3 regions of the Polaromonas sp. P3_B1 genome follow, and region 2 is predicted to be linked to each of the others. Evidence: predicted binding sites of a transcription regulator. Region 2 holds the regulator's gene; each other region holds the start of a gene.
What was found. The regulator sigma-54, encoded in region 2, starts transcription at its own class of promoters, with help from an activator protein. The targets are predictions, from matches to a motif close to TGGCANGNAANCTGCTTT.
Positions count from the first base shown of each region.

Region 1: glnK (P-II family nitrogen regulator) is a predicted target of sigma-54. The motif match lies at 2,665-2,682, and genes of this name have one in related genera.
Region 3: AC1DXS_RS20980 (DUF1028 domain-containing protein) is a predicted target of sigma-54. The motif match lies at 4,059-4,076, and genes of this name have one in related genera.

Region 1 covers NZ_JBFUGK010000003.1:83,664-90,308, forward strand. Annotated here, with positions in the region: gene AC1DXS_RS02875 (SMP-30/gluconolactonase/LRE family protein) at 1-413, opposite strand, end outside; gene AC1DXS_RS02880 (ammonium transporter) at 581-2,131, opposite strand; gene glnK (P-II family nitrogen regulator) at 2,171-2,509, opposite strand; gene AC1DXS_RS02890 (YifB family Mg chelatase-like AAA ATPase) at 2,823-4,364, shown strand; gene AC1DXS_RS02895 (HdeD family acid-resistance protein) at 4,377-5,705, opposite strand; gene AC1DXS_RS02900 (M23 family metallopeptidase) at 5,764-6,645, opposite strand, start outside.
Region 2 covers NZ_JBFUGK010000001.1:140,150-145,904, reverse strand. Annotated here, with positions in the region: gene AC1DXS_RS00655 (SPOR domain-containing protein) at 1-236, shown strand, start outside; gene AC1DXS_RS00650 (thiol:disulfide interchange protein DsbA/DsbL) at 362-1,024, shown strand; gene lptA (lipopolysaccharide transport periplasmic protein LptA) at 1,436-2,053, shown strand; gene lptB (LPS export ABC transporter ATP-binding protein) at 2,069-2,851, shown strand; gene AC1DXS_RS00635 (RNA polymerase factor sigma-54) at 3,039-4,577, shown strand; gene AC1DXS_RS00630 (THUMP domain-containing class I SAM-dependent RNA methyltransferase) at 4,618-5,755, shown strand, end outside.
Region 3 covers NZ_JBFUGK010000043.1:25,042-31,686, reverse strand. Annotated here, with positions in the region: gene AC1DXS_RS21000 (hypothetical protein) at 340-924, shown strand; gene AC1DXS_RS20995 (DUF1993 domain-containing protein) at 977-1,486, opposite strand; gene argE (acetylornithine deacetylase) at 1,690-2,910, shown strand; gene AC1DXS_RS20985 (tripartite tricarboxylate transporter substrate binding protein) at 2,961-3,920, shown strand; gene AC1DXS_RS20980 (DUF1028 domain-containing protein) at 4,173-4,892, shown strand; gene AC1DXS_RS20975 (ABC transporter ATP-binding protein) at 4,889-5,917, shown strand; gene AC1DXS_RS20970 (ABC transporter ATP-binding protein) at 5,914-6,645, shown strand, end outside.

The DNA of each region.
Region 1 (6,645 bases), on a different contig from region 2:
ACAGGGGCGCGGCCGCCGCGGCAATCCAGCGAAAACAGCTCGGCCGTGGACTTGTCGCGCGGCTCGTACATGGTGCCGGCCCAGAAGCGCCCCAGTGGGTCGGCCTTGCCGTCGTTAAAGCGTGTGGTCGCCGTGTCGTGGTCGGCCCGCATGAGCTGGCGCAATTCACCGCCCCACTCTTTCGCGCGGTAAATGCCGTCGCGCAGCGCGACCACCAGGCCCCCGCTGCGCGCTGGCGCGATGCTGCCGGGCTCCGAAGGCATGGCCCAGCTCTGGACCGTGCCCATGAAGACATTGCAGCGGTGCAGCTGCCGGCCGGGGATGTCTATCCAGTACAGCAGCTGCTCGTCGGGATGCCAGAACGGCGATTCGCCGAGGCCGCTGGGCGGTGCAGCAAGGGTTTGCCAGGTCATGACGGTGCCTTCATATCAACAGGGACAGGGTGTGAGTGAACAGCCGCCACTTTAACGCGCAAAAAAAACAGCCCACCGGTTTGCACCGGCGGGCTGAACATCCAAAGGAGACTCTCAGTAAATTCTTGATGGGACAGGGCCGCCCTGGGGCAGCCCAGCCCGCCGCATCAGCGGTTGTAAGCAGTTTCGCCGTGGGACGTGATGTCCAGGCCTTCGCGCTCGTCTTCTTCGCTGACACGCAGGCCGATGGTCAGGTCCACCACCTTGTAGGCGATGAAGGAAACCACGCCGGACCAGACGATGGTGATCAGCACGGCCTTGGCCTGGATCCAGACCTGGCCGGCAATGGTGTATGCGTCAGGCGTCACGGCCGTGGCGGTCACCCAGTCACCCACGAAGCTTGGGCCACCCAGTGCGGGCGAGTTGAAGACGCCGGTGAGCAATGCGCCCAGGATACCGCCCACGCCGTGCACGCCGAACACGTCCAGCGAGTCGTCGGCACCCAGCAGTTTCTTCAGGCCGTTCACACCCCAGAGGCAGGCGAAGCCGGCAACCAGGCCGATGACCAGGCCGCCGCCGATGCCGACGTTGCCGGCTGCGGGGGTGATGGCCACCAGGCCGGCGACGGCGCCGGAGGCGGCACCCAGCATCGAAGCCTTGCCGCGCATCAGCGCTTCACCGACGCACCAGGCCAGCACGGCGGCAGCGGTGGCGCCCAGCGTGTTGATAAAGGCCAGGGCGGCGAAGCCGTTGGCTTCCAGGGCGGAGCCGGCGTTGAAGCCGAACCAGCCCACCCACAGCAGTGCGGAGCCGACCATGGTCAGGGTCAGGCTGTGAGGCGCCATGGCTTCCTTGCCGTAGCCGATGCGCTTGCCGATGCAGAAGGCGCCGACCAGGCCGGCGACAGCGGCGTTGATGTGCACCACGGTACCGCCCGCGAAGTCCAGGGCGCCCATCTGCCAGATGTAGCCGCCCTTGCCGTTCATCGCGTCGACCACTTCCTTGCCGGTGTAGGCGTCAGGGCCCATCCAGAACCAGACCATGTGGGCGATAGGCGCATAGCTGAAGGTGAACCAGATGGCCATGAACAGCAGCACGGCGGAGAACTTGATGCGTTCGGCGAAGGCGCCGACGATCAGCGCGCAGGTAATGCCGGCGAAGGTGGCCTGGAAGGCGGCGAACACGATCTCGGGGATCACGACACCCTTGCTGAAGGTCGCGCCATTGGCGAAGGTGCCCGCGACGTTGTCCCAGATGCCCTTCATGAAGAGCCGGTCGAAGCCGCCGAAGAAGGCATTGCCCTCGGTAAACGCCAGGCTGTAGCCGTAGATGAACCACAGCACGACGATCATCGAGAAGGTGACCATGACCTGCATCAACACGGACAGCATGTTCTTGCTGCGGACCAGGCCGCCGTAGAACAGTGCCAGGCCGGGCACGGTCATCATGATGACCAGCAGCGTGGAGACCATCATCCAGGCGGTGTCACCCTTGTTGGGAACCGGTGCGGGGGCTGCCGACGCGGCGGCTGCAGGTGCGGAAGCGGCGGCGGCCGGGGCAGCCGCGGAGGCTGCGGGCGCGGCGGCCGAAGCAGCCGCTTCAGCCGGTTTGGCTTCTGACGCCGAAGCGGCGGGCGCGGCGGCCGGGGCCTGCGCCATGACGGCGCCGGTCGTCAACAGACTCAATCCCAATACCAGGGAAGCAAGTAGTTTTTTCATGTCGATGTTCTCTTTATATGGCTGTTAGATAGAGGCGCCTTACAGCGCTTCCTTGCCCGTTTCACCGGTCCGGATGCGTACAACCTGCTCGAGGTTGTAAACAAAAACCTTGCCGTCGCCGATCTTGCCGGTGCGGGCGGCGCCCTCAACCGCCTCGATCACGCGGTCCACCAGGTCATCGGAAACAGCCGCTTCGATCTTCACTTTGGGCAGGAAGTCGACGACATATTCCGCGCCGCGGTACAGCTCGGTGTGCCCTTTCTGGCGGCCGAAGCCCTTGACTTCAGTGACGGTGATGCCTTGCACGCCAATGCCGGACAGCGCTTCCCGCACTTCGTCCAGCTTGAACGGTTTGATGATGGCCGTTACGAGTTTCATGTTCAGGTTCCTCAAGGATGAATAAAGAAGCGGCCCCTCGGTGCACCGCTCCAGTTGCTCTACGGGTTCTTGTGAACGCTGGGGTCAGCGCTCCGGTTCTCGGACTTCGACGATTGCGGGAAAAGGGCCCCATTGCTGGATCCCACGGAGTGTTCGTAGCACGTAACGTGCCAAAGAGCCCTCCCTTGTCGGGGGCAAGTCCGCCGGTTTCCCGCTTGCCGCGTTGAACCCTGGGATCCATAAAAACACGATAAGCACCATATTGGGGCGTTCATCACGCACAACTTTGGAGCATCACCAGGGAGTTGATTTCATGAGCTTGTCTTTAGTGCACAGCCGCGCCTTGTTGGGGCTGGAGGCGCGGCCTGTCTGCGTCGAAGTGCATCTGGCCAACGGCCTGCCCAGTTTCACGCTGGTGGGCCTGGCCGAAACCGAGGTGAAGGAGGCGCGCGAACGCGTGCGCTCCGCCATCCAGAACACCGGGCTGGAGTTCCCGGCCAATAAAAGAATCACCGTCAACCTCGCGCCGGCCGACCTGCCCAAGGATTCCGGCCGTTTCGACCTGCCGATCGCCCTGGGCATCCTGGCCGCCAGCGGCCAGGTCGATGCCCGCAAGCTGGAAGGCTATGAATTCGCCGGCGAACTCTCCCTGGGCGGTGATCTGCGGCCGGTGCGCGGCGCGCTGGCCATGAGCCTGGCGCTGGCCCGCCCCGGGGCCGGCGCCGCAAAGCTTCCCAAATTGGTGCTGCCCGAGGCCAGCGCCCAGGAGGCAGCACTGGTCCCCGGCGCGGAGATATTCCGGGCTGTGCACCTGCTCGACGTGGTCAGGCAGTTCCTGCCGGGAGACACCCCGGCCGAAGCGCTCGATGGCTGGTCGCGGGTGGAGCCGGCGGCGCCGCCCGCGCAATCGGCCTACCCGGACCTGGCCGACGTGAAAGGCCAGGCTGCGGCGAGACGAGCGCTGGAAATCGCGGCCGCCGGGGGCCACAGCGTGCTGATGATGGGCGCGCCCGGCTCCGGCAAATCCATGCTGGCGCAGCGCTTTGCCGGTTTGCTGCCGGCGATGACCACCGAGGAGGCGCTGGAAAGCGCGGCGGTGGCCTCGCTGGGCGGGCGCTTTTCGCTCGATAAATGGGCGGTGCGCCCGACCTGTGCGCCGCACCATACCGCCAGTGCCGTGGCCCTGGTGGGCGGCGGTTCGCCGCCGCGGCCCGGCGAAATCTCGCTGGCGCATCAGGGCGTGCTGTTCCTCGATGAGTTGCCCGAATTCCCGCGCGCGGCACTGGAGGCCCTGCGCGAGCCGCTGGAGTCCGGCAGCATCACCATCTCGCGGGCCGCGCAGCGCGCCGAGTTTCCGGCCCGCTTCCAGCTGGTCGCGGCCATGAACCCCTGCCCCTGCGGCTACCTCGGCTCCAGCCTGCGGGCCTGCCGCTGCTCGCCGGAGCAGGTATCGCGCTACCAGGGCAAGCTCAGCGGCCCGCTGCTGGACCGCATCGACCTGCATGTGGAGGTCGGCGCACTGGCGGCCGAGGAACTGGTGAACGCGCCGCCCGGCGAGGCCACGTCGGACATCCGCCAGCGCGTCGTCGCGGCGCGTGATCGCGCCATGGCCCGGCAAGGCAGCACCAACCAGGCGCTGGCAGGCCAGGCCATAGACGCGCAATGCCAGCTCGATGATGCGGGCGCGAAGTTCCTCAACACCGCCGCCGCCCGCCTGGGCTGGTCGGGGCGCAGCATCCACCGCTGCCTGAAAGTGGCCAGGACGATTGCGGACCTGGCCGGCGCGCGGGCGGTGCAGGCAACCCATGTGGCGGAAGCGGTGCAGTACCGCCGGGCGCTGAAGGCCGCCCAGTGAGGGCCTGACGCTTCAGTCCACGCGCAGCCTGCGCGCTTTGCGCGCCTTCCACCAGCGCGAAAGGTGCACCTTCAGGTCATGGCGCGGGTGGGTGATGCGCCGGACCGCGCTCACGTAATCGAGCGCCAGCCCCGGCGTCCAGGCCATGGCTTCGGCGCGCACGCGGGCGCTGCCGGCCATCCAGACATCGGGGTGCAAGGCCAGCCGCAGCAGCGTGCGCCAAAACGGCCTGTCCGCGAAAACACCTTCCATGGCCGCGTCCACGGCCTGCGTCACCACGACTGAGCAGTTGCGGCTGGTGAGGTTGTAGGTGTCGTCCTGGCGATACACGTCCCAGAATGCCTGGAGGTATCTGCGGTTGTAAACACGGAAATGGAGCTTGTGCGTGGAAGGCCGGGTCGCAGCGGCTTCTTCGGCATAGGCGGGCAGCCACATTCCGGGATGGTCGTTGCCGGAAGTGGCGCGCAGGTGATCCACCAGGTTGGCCTGGGTAATGGACAGGCGGATACGCGGGTGATGGCTGATGTACAGGCCGTCTTCGCACTCAAGCGCCACGTGGCCTGTCGACACACGGCCCTTCTTTGTCATGGAGGCGATGTAGCGCTCGATCAAGGGAAGGCGTATGCGGTCCTTGTCGTCGTCCACCGCATCGACGGCCGTCCAGACGTGCACGATCATGTGGCCGGCGGCGGCGTTCGCGGCGAGCATCTCGGCCGTAGCCGGCGCCGCATCGGGTTGCAGCACCCGGGTACCGCTGTAAAGCTCGACGGCTGCCAGGCGGCAGCCGCGCGGCAACCGCCTGAGCCGCCAGGCGCCGCGCATCAGGATGTAGCCGCCCACGGCCAGCGCCAGGCCCGTGCACAGCGACACGTTCATGCTTGAGGGCACCGGCCAGTCGGTCAGCAGCAGCAGCGCCATGACCAGGTAGGCCCAGCCTATCAGGTTGGATTTGCGCCAGCTCGGGTAACGGATCAGCCAGCTGGAGGCGATGCGGATGAGGCCATTGAAGGTGAACGCCGCGCCGAACAGCACGCCTGCGGCAATCGAGTTGTCCCAGGGAAAATCCAGCACCAGGCAGGCGCATACCACCATGGCGGCGCCGCGCAGCATCTCAAAACGGCGCCGCTCCCGCGCGTGGGTGGCGCCCACCACCAGCTCGACCACGCCTTGCACCAGCAACACAGCGCCCAGCATCCAGGTGGCGACGTCGGCCACGCCGTCCACCAGGTCGACCAGAAGCAGGATGCCGAAGAGGACGGTCAGCACACCCGCTGCCATGAAAATTTTCCAGCGCTTGACCAGCGCATCGCCGCCAAAAAGAATCAACGCAAGTCTGAACATATGTCTTCTGTTGTGCCGCCGCGCGCCGGCGCCCCAAGGCGGCCGGCGGGGCCGGGCCTCACTTCAGGGCGGGGAAATCCACCACGTAGGCATCCATGGGCAGGGCTGCGCGCTGCGGGCCCTGCTGGGGCAGCGGCTGGACAACCACCTTGCCCTGCTCCGTGGCATCGGTGGCCAGCCCCTTGACGACAAAAGCGTCGATCACATAAGGCAGGCCCTGGGACGACAGCGGGCCCATGCCGTCCGACACATGGAAATGCAGGTGCGGCGCGGTGGTGTTGCCCGAGTTGCCCAGCAGCGCCAGCACCTGGCCACGCCTGACGCGGTCGCCGATGCGCACCTTGAGCGAACCGGGCTGCAGGTGGGCGTAAAACGCGTAGTAGCCGCGGCCCAGGTCCAGCACCACGTGGTTGCCGGTGACGTTCTGCATGGTGGTGTCGGGCGGCAAAGCGTTGGGTACGCGCTCGGGCAGGCCGTCGAGCACGGACACCACCTTGGCGTCGGCCACGGCAATGGCTTTTTGCCCGTAGGTGGGCCAGTTTTCGTTCTTGTTGCTGTCGCCGTTGCTTTGCTGCGAGTTCGCGTCCAGCTTGATCCAGTCGATGGCAAAGCGCTGGCTCACATACAGCACGCCGTTGACGGGAATGCCGGCACGCCGATGCGGAACCTCCTTGCAGCAGCCGTTGAAAGCCACCCAGCCCGTGCCCTCCAGCGGCGGGCCTATCAGCGGCGCCGGCCGGGTGCTGAGGGCCACGCTGCCGCCGGTCTGTGTGGTCTGGACGATGCCTTCGCTCGCGGGTTTGACGGCGGCCGTGAGCTTGACCTCCGCGCCGGCCGTCACCACGCGGTGCGACAGCGCTTTCGGCAGGGGCTGGCCGGGCTCCAGCACCACGTCGATCCAGAAGAAGCCGGCCTGGGCCGCGTCCAGGCTGTCGGTGGC
Region 2 (5,755 bases):
CTTTCAGCTATTTCATCCAGGCCGGCGCCTTCCGCACGCCTGAAGACGCCGAACAGCAGCGCGCCAAGCTGTTGCTGCTGGGCATGCAGGCCAAGGTCAGCGAGCGTGAACAAGCCGGCCGCACCGTATACCGTGTGCGCCTTGGACCCTTCGACAAAAAGGAAGACGCCGACAAAGCCAAAGAGCGGCTGGACAACAACTCCATCGAAACGGCGCTGGTCCGTGTGCAGCGCTGAGCATTGAGGCGATAAGCTGAACTTTTAACGGCGCGGGTGTACAAACCCCTGTGCCCCGCACCATGAGGCCGCCGTCCGCAGGGACGGCCCACCCAACATTTCCGTCATACCAGGAGAAGAATCTGATGCAACGCCGTGAGTTTTCGTTTTCAGCCGCTTCGGCAGCCGTCGCCAGCCTCGGTGGCATCGCCGCCCTGCCCACGCTGGCGCAAGCCCAGGCCAGGGCCTTCAAGGACGGCGCCGATTACGTGTCGCTGGACAAGCCCGCGCCCACCGAAGTGCCCGCCGGCCAGGTCGAGGTGGTGGAGTTCTTCTGGTACAGCTGCCCGCATTGCAATGCCTTTGAGCCGACGCTTGAAGCCTGGATGAAGCAGGCCCCCAAGGATGTGACCGTGCGGCGCGTACCGGTGGCTTTCCGTCCCGACTTCGAACCCCAGCAACGCCTCTTTTACGTGCTCGAGGCCATGGGCAAGGTCGAGGAACTCCACAAAAAGGTGTTTTACGCCATCCACGTGGAGAAATTCGCGCTCAACACCGCCGACTCCATCGCCACCTGGGCCGAAAAACAGGGCCTGGACAAGGCCAAGTTCGTCGAGATGTACAACTCCTTCACCGTCACCACCAAGGTGCGCAAGGCTACGCAGCTGCAGGACATCTACAAGGTTGACGGTGTGCCCGCGCTGGGCATTGCCGGGCGCTACTACACCTCGGCCACCCTCGCGCAAAGCATGCCCCGCGCGCTGCAGGTCACGGACTACCTGATCGCCCAGTCCCGCACCAAGAAATAAGGTAGCACCCCCGTCCGGACTCACTTCGTGTAGTCCGTTCCCCCCTCAAGGGGGCGGGCGCCCGCGGTCTGGCAAAGCCAGTCCCGCGGCCCCCACTGATAAATACCTCCCGCACCCTCCTGAACTCTTCAACCAGCATGAGCCGCGGAACCGGCCTTGGCCTGTCCTGAGCCTGTCGAAGGGCCGGGCCGCAGGCGGGCGGCCCCCGAGGGGCTGGAGCCCGCGGCTCCAAGCCTGCCTGCGCAGGCTTGGACGGGCGACAGAGGCGAAGCGTCTCGCGAGCCGCGGCCTGCAAGGCCTCGCGACGACACGAAGTGCGAGAGCGTGGGGGCCTTTTTATTCCCGTGCAAGCCATTCCCACAGCTTGCATGGCTACAATGGCCGAACCCAAAGCAGCAAGATTCGTGCCTTATGAAACACCCCCTTTACTCCCTCATCCTGCCGGCCGCTTTGGCGCTGGGGGCGGCGTGTCCGGCCTGGGCCGAAAAAGCCGACCGGGACAAGCCCATGAATGCGGAGGCCGATGCCCTGCGCTATGACGACCTGAAGCAGACCAGCGTGTTCACCGGTAACGTGGTGATCACCAAAGGCACCACCATCGTGCGCGGCGCACAGGTCGACGTCAGCCAGGATCCCGAGGGCTACCAGCAGGCGGTGGCCATCGCGGCGCCCGGCAAGCTGGCCTTCTACCGCAAGAAGCGGGACGGCGTGGACGAATACATCGAAGGCGAAGGCGAGCGCATCGAATACGACAGCCGCGCCGACCTGGTGAAATTCATCAAGCGCGCCGTGGTGCGCCGCTACAACGGCGCCACCCTGGTGGATGAAACCACCGGCTCCGTGATCGTCTACGACAACAACACCGACGTCTTCACCGTGGACGGTGGAAACCGCACCGCCACCAACCCGAGCGGGCGCGTACGCGCCATGCTGTCACCGCGCGCCGCCGCCTCGGCACCCAACGCAGTGCCAGCGGCCCCGCCGGCCGCCCTGCGCCCCAGCACCACGCTGGGCAATGAAAAGAACTAGAAAGAACCTGCACAGATGGATGTGGTGACTGACACTTCGGCGGCCCGGGCCGCAACCCCCAGCCGCCTCGTTGCACAAGGGCTGCAAAAATCCTACGGCAGCCGCAAGGTCGTGCAGGATGTTTCGGTGGCCGTGCAAAAAGGCGAGGTCGTGGGCCTGCTGGGCCCCAACGGCGCCGGCAAGACGACTTCCTTCTACATGATCGTGGGCCTGGTGCGCGCCGATGCGGGGGAGATCTCCATCGACGGCCAGTCGGTCGAGCACATGCCGATCCACTTGCGCGCCCGCCTGGGCCTGAGCTACCTGCCGCAGGAAGCCTCGATTTTCCGCAAGCTCACGGTCGAAGAAAACGTGCGCGCCGTGCTCGAGTTGCAGCTGGGCGCGAATGGCAAACCCCTGGGCCGCGCCGACATCGAATCGCGCCTGGATGCCCTGCTGCAGGACCTGCGCGTGGACCATTTGCGCAATTCGCCGGCACCGGCGCTGTCGGGCGGCGAACGCCGCCGCGTCGAGATCGCGCGCGCCCTGGCGACCCAGCCGCGCTTCATCCTGCTTGACGAGCCCTTTGCCGGCATCGACCCCATCGCCGTGATCGAAATCCAGCGCATCATCGGCTTCCTGAAGTCGCGCGGCATCGGCGTGCTGATCACCGACCACAACGTGCGCGAAACGCTGGGCATCTGCGACCACGCCTACATCATCAGCGACGGCCATGTGCTGGCCCAGGGCACGCCGTCCGAGATCGTGAACAACGCCGATGTGCGCCGCGTGTACTTGGGCGAGCACTTCAAGATGTAGAGATGGTTTCCCCCTTGTTGTTCATCGCGCTTAACGTGCGGGCTTCCGAGAGTGCCGTCGCCACATTGACACGCCTGCCATCGTCTTTCAAGCGGGGGCCGTGGAACTGGCTTTGCCAGGCCACAGGCGCCGCCCCCTGTAGGGGGGAGGGTGCTACACGAAGTGAGCATCCAACGGGGGGGAGTCCTTGAAACAAGGCCTCTCGCTCCGCGTCTCGCAGCATCTTGCGCTGACGCCCCAGCTGCAGCAGTCGATACGGCTGCTGCAGCTCTCGACGCTGGAGCTGAGCCAGGAGGTCGAGCAGATGCTCGACGAAAACCCGTTTCTCGAGGTGTCGGACGAAACCGCGGTGCGCGAGGAGTTCGGGCTGGAGCATGTCAACACGCCGGTCAGCCAGGACAGCCGCGAGTTTGAATCGGCTGCGGAATCGACGGCCGGCGGCGGTGCGGAAGACGCAGGTATTTCCACGGCCGCTGAAGCCGAGCCCAGCGCGGAGCCCAAGCTCGAGGAAAGCTGGGAAGGCGACGGCACTGTCGAGACCACGCCCGACGACAGCGAATGGGGCAGTGATGCGCCGGCGCGCAAGAACAACAATGAAGAAAGCGATGCCGAGGCCTCCGACCTGGCGGGCGCCCATGAGTCGCTGCAAGACCATCTGCACCGCCAGTCGCTGGGCCTGCGCCTGTCTGAGGAAGACCGCGCGGCCCTGCATTTCCTGATCGAGTCGCTCAACGATGACGGCTACCTCGAAGACAGCCTGGCCTCGCTCGCGGCCGGCCTCGCCGGCGGCGACCTGGAGCAGGCCGAGGACCTCGAGCAGCGCTTTGCCATGGCGCTCAAGCTGCTGCACCACATGGAGCCGGCCGGCGTGGGTGCGCGCAACCTGGCCGAATGCCTGGGCCTGCAATTGCTCGACTGCAAGGACTGCGAAGAGACCCGCGCCGCCATTGCCGTGTGCAAGCATCCGATGGAACTGCTGGCCAAGCGCGACGTCAAGCGCCTGAGCTACCTGTGCGGCTTCACTGAGGCCGCGATCAAGGGGGCGATCGCGGTGATTGGCAGGCTCGACCCCAAGCCCGGGCGCCGCTTCGTGAACGTGGAGCGCAACCTGGTCGTGCCCGACGTCATCGTCGTGAAGTCGGGCCGTGGCTTCAAGGTCACGCTCAACGGCGACGTGATGCCGCGCCTGCGCGTGCACGACATCTACGCCAACGCCCTCAAGCAGCACAAAGGCCAGGACGGCCAGGCGCTGCAGCAGCGCTTGCAGGAGGCGCGCTGGTTCATCAAGAACATCCAGCAGCGCTTTGACACCATCCTGCGCGTGAGCAGCGCCATCGTCGAGCGGCAGAAAAATTTCTTCACGCACGGCGAACTCGCCATGCGCCCGCTGGTGCTGCGCGAGATCGCCGACGAGCTCGGCCTGCACGAATCCACAATTTCGCGCGTGACCACCGCCAAATACATGGGCACGCCCTTCGGCACCTTCGAACTGAAGTATTTCTTCGGCTCCGCCTTGGGCACCGAAACCGGCGGCAACGCCTCCAGCACGGCGGTGCGCGCGCTGATCAAGCAGTTTGTCTCCTCCGAGAGCACCAAAAAACCGCTCAGCGACAACCAGATTTCCGAGATGCTCAAGGAGCAAGGCATCGAATGCGCGCGCCGCACTGTGGCCAAGTACCGCGAGGCCCTGCGCATCGCGCCGGCTAATTTACGCAAATCACTCTAGCCGCGATCAGGCAGCGCTGCCCCGTCCCTCAAAGTCAGTCATGAACCAACTTCAACTCTTTTTACCCTGCGCCGCGGGTGTCGAAACACTGCTGGCCGCCGAGGTGCAGCGCGTCACCGGCCTCCAGGGCAAGGCCTGGCGCGCCGGCGTGCAGTTGCAGGCCTCCTGGCGCGACGCGCTGCAGCTCAACCTGCACAGCCGGCTGGCGCAGCGCGTGCTCATCGAGCTGCAGCACAACCAGTACCGCAGCGAGCAAGACCTCTACAACGCCGCCGCCAATGTGGCGTGGGAGATCTGGTTCACGCCCCAACAGACCTTCAAGGTAGAAATCACCGCCCAGCACAGCCCGCTGACCAGCCTGAACTTCGCGGCGCTGAAGATCAAGGACGCGATTGCCGATCGTTTTCGCGCGAAGTTCAACGACGTGCGGCCCAGCGTCGACACGCGCTGGCCCGACGTGCGCATCTACGTGCACCTGACGACGGACACCGTCACGATTTACATCGACACCTCGGGCGAGCCCCTGTTCAAGCGCGGCTGGCGCGCAGACAAGGGCGACGCGCCGCTCAAGGAAACCCTGGCCGCCGCGATGATCGCCGCCAGCGGCTGGGACCAGCTGTGCAAGGACGGTGTGCCGCTGTACGACCCTTGCTGCGGCTCGGGCACCATCGCCATCGAAGCGGCGCAGATCGCCTGCAATATCGCGCCCGGCATCAACCGGCGCTTCGCCTTCCAGAAGTATTTGCCCTTCCAGGGCCATGTGTGGGACGGCCTGCTGGACCAGGCCGAAGCCGCAATCACAGCGCCCGCGGCGCCGGTATTCGGCAGCGATGTGTCGTTTCGCATGGTCGACTTCGCTGAACGCAACGCCGAGCGCGCCGGCGTGGCCAACGCGGTGGAGTTCCGCGGCGGCGACGCGCTGCAGCGCATGCCGCCAGCGCCCTCGGGCGTGATGCTGGTGAACCCCCCCTATGGCGAGCGCATCGACGTTGCCGGTGTGGCCGGCATCACCGGCATGCAGGGCCGCGACCAGCGCCGTCAGCAAAACCAAGCCATCCAGCACGACCACCGCAACCAGCCTATCGACGAGTTCGGCCAGCCGCTGAACCAGGATGGCGGCGATCACGGTGACAACCGCGAAGAAGCTGCCTTCGAAACCTCGCGCGACCGCTCGGCCA
Region 3 (6,645 bases), on a different contig from region 2:
CAGCTCCCAGGGCCCGATCGAAGGTGAGCAACTTGTATTTACAAGTGTTTACATTTCTCGTTCAAAAGCTCTTCCAACGCTCAGCACTCCACCCAGTTCTCCACTGCTGTGCAAGGGAGCGATTTGCATTATTTTGAATTCTTTTGCACTCTTTAAAGCGAACGTTCACGATTCATTTTTAGCAAAATTTCATGAAAAAGTTCCGCTTTCTCGAACCACGCGCCTTGACTTGCTGATCCCACAGGAGGACCATACAAACACTTTGTAACATTTACCCATCCCGCGGGTGAATGGAACAACACAACGATTTCGGCCTGAGCGGGATGAGGGGAACACAACATGAATCTAAAGCGCCTATTCGGCCTGAACGGCCACGCACCGGCCATCCCTGTCAGCACCCGCCCCCCTCACGAGGGCCCGTCCACGATTGAAGACGGCTCCGCCAATGCCCTGCGCCGCCAGCTGATCCAGGTTTTGCTGAAAGACTCCATGCGCCGGCACGGCATTCCGGCCGGATGGCTGGACTGCCAGATGCTGCTGGTGTCCAGCCGCAGCCGCGGCGAGGGCATGTATTTGCGCATCATCGTCAAGCACTGGGACATCCGCCTCTTGACCTACGCGCTGGCCTTCCAGAAATCATTGATGGTGGACATCACCCGCTTCGAGCCGCACGCCGACCAGTGGTTGTACGGCATCTCGTGGCAGATCGACTGCGGCGACAGCTGCCCGTACACCTCGTTGCCTGATCGCCATGTGTGGGAAAGCCCCACGGCGCATCCGATGGCCGCGGGTGGCGACATCAAGCAGGACATCGCGCACATCTTCGCGATCCGCGACGCCGACATGCTGGTGCGCGGCGCGGATGCCGCCTATCCCGCCGGCACCTACGACAAGACACAGCCGCAGAACCTGCGCAAGCACTGAGCCGGGGTGGCCCGGCGCCCGCGGCGCACTGCTCCTTGCGGCTCTTCGCTACTCAGTAGCTGCCGATGTAATCCTTCTTGCCCACCTCCACGCCGTTGTGGCGCAGGATGGCATAGGCCGTGGTGGTGTGGAAGAAGAAGTGCGGCAGGCCGTAGTTCAGCAGGTAGGACTGGCCCGTGAAGCGCTTCTCCTTGGGCGTGCCGGCCTGCGTGACGATCTCGCGCACGGCGGCGTCGTCGAACTTCGCCTTGTCCAGCCCCTCGATAAAAGCCAATATGGTGTCTATGCGCGCCTGCAGCTCGCCAAATGTGGTTTCCTTGTCCTCGATCTTGGGTACCTCAACGCCGGCCAGCCGGGCCGACACGCTTTTGGCGAAGTCGCTGGCCACCTGCACCTGGCGCAGCAGCGGGAACATGTCGGGGAAAAGGCGCGCCTGCAGCAGCGCGTTGGGGTCGATGTTCTTGGCCGCCGCATGGGCTTCGGCCTTGGCCAGGACGCCCTTCAGGCCGCCCAGCATCTGCTTGAAAACGGGAACAGAGGTGGTGTAGATGCTGCTGGTCATGGAATACTTTCGGTAGATAGGGGAATAGGGATAGGGGATAGCCTGCCGCACCCTGCGCGCGGGCGCCATGCATTCTCGCCGGATTGCAGTTGGCATGCGCAGGGCCGCGCCAATGGCCCGCCATGGCTGCGCGGCCTGCCGCAAAATAGTATGCTGTCATACAATTTTCCGCGCCTCGCCGCCGTCCCCTTAAAGGTCCCGCCATGAACGCCCCACTCCCCAACACCACCCACAGCGCCGTGCAGGCCGCCGACCTCGCCGCCCTGCCGCTGATAGAAAAATGGGTGTCCTTTGCCTCCGTCTCGCGCGACAGCAACCTGCCCCTGCTCGACTGGACGCAGGCGCGGCTCGAAGCGCTGGGCATTGAATGCCGCCGCACCTACGACGACAGCGGCAAGAAGGCCAACCTCTGGGCCACCCTGCCCGCGGAAAACGGCGAAACCAAGCTGGGCGGCCTGGTGCTGTCGGGCCACACCGACGTGGTGCCGGTGGACGGCCAGCCCTGGGACACCGACCCCTTCACCGCGCAGGTCATAGGCGACAAGCTCTACGGCCGCGGCGTGACCGACATGAAGAGCTACGGCGCGACCGCGCTCATGATGGTGCCCGAACTGCTCAAGCGCAAACTCAAGCGCCCGGTGCACCTGGCCTTCAGCTACGACGAGGAAGTCGGCTGCATAGGCGTGCGCCGCCTGATCGCCGACATGGTGGAGCAAGGCTACAAGCCTGCCGGCTGCATCGTGGGCGAACCCACCGGCATGCAGGTGGTGATCGCGCACAAGGGCAAGCATGCCTACAAGACGTCGGTGCGCGGCTTCGAGGCGCATTCCTCGCTCACGCCACTGGGCGTCAACGCGGTGGAGATCGCCTGCGAGTTTGTCGCCCACCTCAAGACCATGCACAAGCGCCTGGTCAAGGAAGGCCCGTTCGATCCGATCTACGACGTGCCGCACACCACCATCCACACCGGCGTGATCGCCGGCGGCACCGCGCTCAACATCATCCCGCGCGACTGCGACGTGACCTGGGAGATACGCCACCACCACATGAATTCGCCGGTCGAATTGTTCAACGAAGCCAAGAGCTTCGCCGACAGCCTCATCCCGGCCATGCAGGCCGTGGCGGCCGATACCGGCATCACGCACAAGCTCAACTCGGTGCTGCCCGGTTTCGCGACCGACGCCGGCAGCGAGATCGCGCAGCTGTGCTTCAAGTGCGCGGACGTCGACGCAAGCTCGGGCGCCGGCAAGGTCTCGTTTGGCACGGAAGCTGCATTGTTTCACCAGGCCGGTGTGCCGACCATCGTGTGCGGCCCCGGCCACATCGCGCAGGCGCACCAGCCCAATGAATGGGTCACGCTCGAGCAACTGGCCTGGTGCGAACGCTTCATGCGCCGCCTGGCCGACGAGATCTGCGTGAACTGAAAACCCGCCCGTAACGTAAAACAAACATCACCAACCGAGGGAAACACTCCATGATGCAACGCCGAAATTTCCTGGGCACCGGCCTGGCCCTGGCCGCGGGCAGCGCCTTCGCCCAGTCCAACACCAAGATCGCACGCATCGTGGTGCCCTTTGCCGCGGGCGGCGTGCAGGACTTGCTGGCGCGCGCCATGTCCACCGAGCTCGGTGCCGCGCTGGGCCAGACCGTCATCATCGAGAACCGCCCCGGCGCGGGCGGCACCGTGGGGACGGGCTACGTCGCAAAGTCGGCGCCCGACAGCGGTGCGATGGTGCTGGGCGCGGCCAGCCACAACATTGCCGGCTCGCTGTACACCAAACTCAGTTACGACCCGCAAAAAGACTTCGCCCCCATGGCGCACATCGGCACGGCCGATTACGTGCTGATGATCCATCCCGACGTGCCCGCCAAGACCGCGGCCGAGTACATACGCTATGCCAAGGCCAACCCCGGCAAGCTCAACTACGCCACCGCCGGCGTGGGCAGCGCCACGCACCTTTCCATGGCCTACTTCAACGGCCTGGCCGGTATCGATGTGGTGCATGTGCCGCTCAAGGCCACGGGCGAGGCGATCAACGAAGTGATCTCGGGCCGCGCGCAGGCCGTGATCGCCGCCAGCATTGGCGCGCTCGCCTTCGCCAAGGACAGCCGCATTCGCCTGATCGGCGTGACCTCGCCCAAGCGTTCCAAATACCTGCCGGACGTGCCCACCATCGCCGAGAGCGGCCTGCCCGGCTACCAGTTCGATTCCTGGTTCGGCCTGCTGGGCCCGGCGGCCACACCGGCGGCCGAGGTCAACCGCGTCAACGCGGCCATGGCCAAGGTGCTCAAGGACCCGGTGGTGCTGGAGCGCCTCGACAAACAGGGCATTGAGCCCCTGGCCATGAGCAATGCCGACTTCGCGAAGCTGCTGGCGAACGACTACAAGCGCATGGCCGAAGTCGTGAAAGCTTCGGGCGCCAAAATCGAGTAAACCGGCCACCACCCGGCCGGGAAAACCGTCACGGGTTAACCCGCATGAACAAGCGGCCACGGTGGCACAACAGGCCGGCCCAAGTGGAATAGACTCCGGTGGGCCGGCAGGTCTCGCAGAGACGAGCTCGCCGGCGAGTGGCACGATTCATGCGTTGTCTGTCGCATGACGAAAGTCGCGCTAGCGCGGTTTTTGTTTCGGGGAGCACGCCAGACGCCTCATCAAGGGCGCAGCTGCTGAAAGTTCTGATTCATGACCTGGTCCCTCATCGCGCGCGATTCATCGGGCGCGTTTGGCGTGGCGGTTGCCAGCAAATTTTTTGCCGTGGGCGCGCTGTGCCCGCACGCCCGCAGCGGCGTGGGCGCCCTGGCCACGCAGGCGCTGGTCAACCCCCTGTATGCCGCGCCGGCGCTGGACGGCCTGGCCTTCGGCCAGTCTCCCGACTACATCATCAAGCGCCTGACCTCGGCCGACGAAGGCCGTGACCACCGCCAGCTGCACCTGATAGGCGCAAACGGCCAGGCCGCCGGCTACACCGGCAGCGCCTGCATAGACTGGTGCGGCCACAGGGCGGGCCTTGGCTATTCGGTCGCCGGCAACATGCTGGCCGGCCCGCAGGTGATTGAAGCCACGGCTCTCGCCTATGAGGCCCATGCCGAACTGCCGTTTGCCGAACGCCTGATCACCGCGCTCGCCGCCGGTGAAGCCGCGGGCGGCGACAAGCGCGGCAAGCAGGCCGCGGCCCTGCTGGTCTTCACCACCGAGGACTACTGCGCGCTGGACATACGCGTGGATGACCACGCCGAACCCCTGCAGGAGTTGCGCCGTCTCTACGACAAAAGCATGGAGCGCTACCAGCCCTTCAGCACCTGCCTGCCCTCGCGGCGCAGCCCGGCCGGCGTCACCGACCGCGCGGTGATCGAGGCCGAGATCACCCGCTTTCACGCCCTGCGCGGCGGAGCCGCCGAATGACGGCTCTGTTGGAAGTGAACGGCCTGCGCACCAGCTTCAAGCTCGAAGGCGGCGGTGAATTCGCCGCGGTGGACGGCATCAGTTTTTCGGTGGAGTCGGGCCGCACGCTGGGCATCGTCGGTGAATCGGGCTGCGGCAAGAGCGTGACCTCGCTGTCCATCATGGGCCTGCTGCCCAAGGGCCAGGGCCGCGTCTCGGCAGGCTCCATACGCTTTGAAGGCACCGACCTGGCGACGCTGGGGCCGGACGCCATGCGCGCGCTGCGCGGCAACCGCATGGCCATGATCTTCCAGGAGCCCATGACCTCGCTGAACCCGGCCTTCACGATTGGCGACCAGCTCATCGAGGGCATACGCTGCCACCGGGACATCAGCGCGGCCGAGGCCAGGACCCACGCCATCGACATGCTGCGCCGCGTGCGCATCCCTTCACCCAAGCAGCGCATCGACGAATACCCGCACAAGCTCTCGGGCGGCATGCGCCAGCGCGTGATGATCGCCATGGCCCTGGCCTGCGAGCCGCAGCTGCTGATCGCCGACGAACCGACCACCGCGCTGGACGTCACCATCCAGGCGCAGGTACTGGACCTGATGCGCACGCTGCGCGAGGAGACCGGCACCGCCATCATCCTGATCACCCACGACCTGGGCGTGATCGCCGAGCTGGCCGACGACGTCGCCGTGATGTATTCCGGCAGGATCGTGGAGCGCGCGCCCGTGGCCCGGCTGTTCGCCGAACCGCAACACCCCTACACCATAGGGCTGCTCGGTTCCATCCCCAAGCTGCACCTGGCGCAGGAGCGGCTCAACGCGATCGAAGGCCAGGTGCCCACGCCCATGACACGCATGGACGGTTGCCGCTTCGCGCCGCGCTGCCCCTTCGCCGTCGACAAATGTTTGCAGGAGGTGCCGCCTTTGATGGACATGGGTGAAGGCCACGAGGCCGCCTGCTGGCGCGCGCCGCTGGATGCGGACACGTCAACCCGGCGCGGCACGAATGCCATGCCCAGTGAGGTGATGCCGTGAGCGCGCTGCTGAAAGTCGAAAACCTGGTCAAGCATTTCCCGGTGCGCCCGCACCTGTTCAGCCGCTCCAAAGCGCTTGTGCATGCGGTAGACGGGCTGAACTTCGAGCTGAACGCCGGCGAGACCATGGCGCTGGTGGGCGAGTCGGGCTGCGGCAAGTCCACCGTGGGCCGGCTGGTGCTGCGGCTGCTGGACGCGACCTCGGGCCAGGTCTGGTTTGACGGCGAGGACCTGATGGCGCTGCCGGCCGGCCGCCTGCGCGCCAAACGCCGCGAGCTGCAGATGATTTTCCAGGATCCGTATTCCTCGCTGAACCCGCGCATGACGGTGGAGCAGGCCCTGGCCGAGCCGCTGGCCCTGCACGGCCTGGCGCGTGGGCGGCACCGCGAGCGCGCCGCCGAGCTGCTGGACCTGGTGGGCCTGGCGCCGCAATACCTGCAGCGCTACCCGCATGAATTTTCCGGCGGGCAGCGCCAGCGCATAGGCATTGCGCGCGCGCTGGCGGTCGAGCCGCGGCTCATCGTCTGCGATGAGGCGGTGTCGGCGCTGGACGTGTCCATCCAGGCGCAGGTGGTCAACCTGCTGCAGGACTTGCAGCGGCGCCTGGGCCTGGCTTATGTGTTCATCGCGCACGACCTCGCGGTGGTCAAGCACATCGCCTCGCACGTCGCGGTGATGTACCTCGGTCAGATCGTCGAATACGCCGACAAGCAAAGCCTGTTCGCGCAG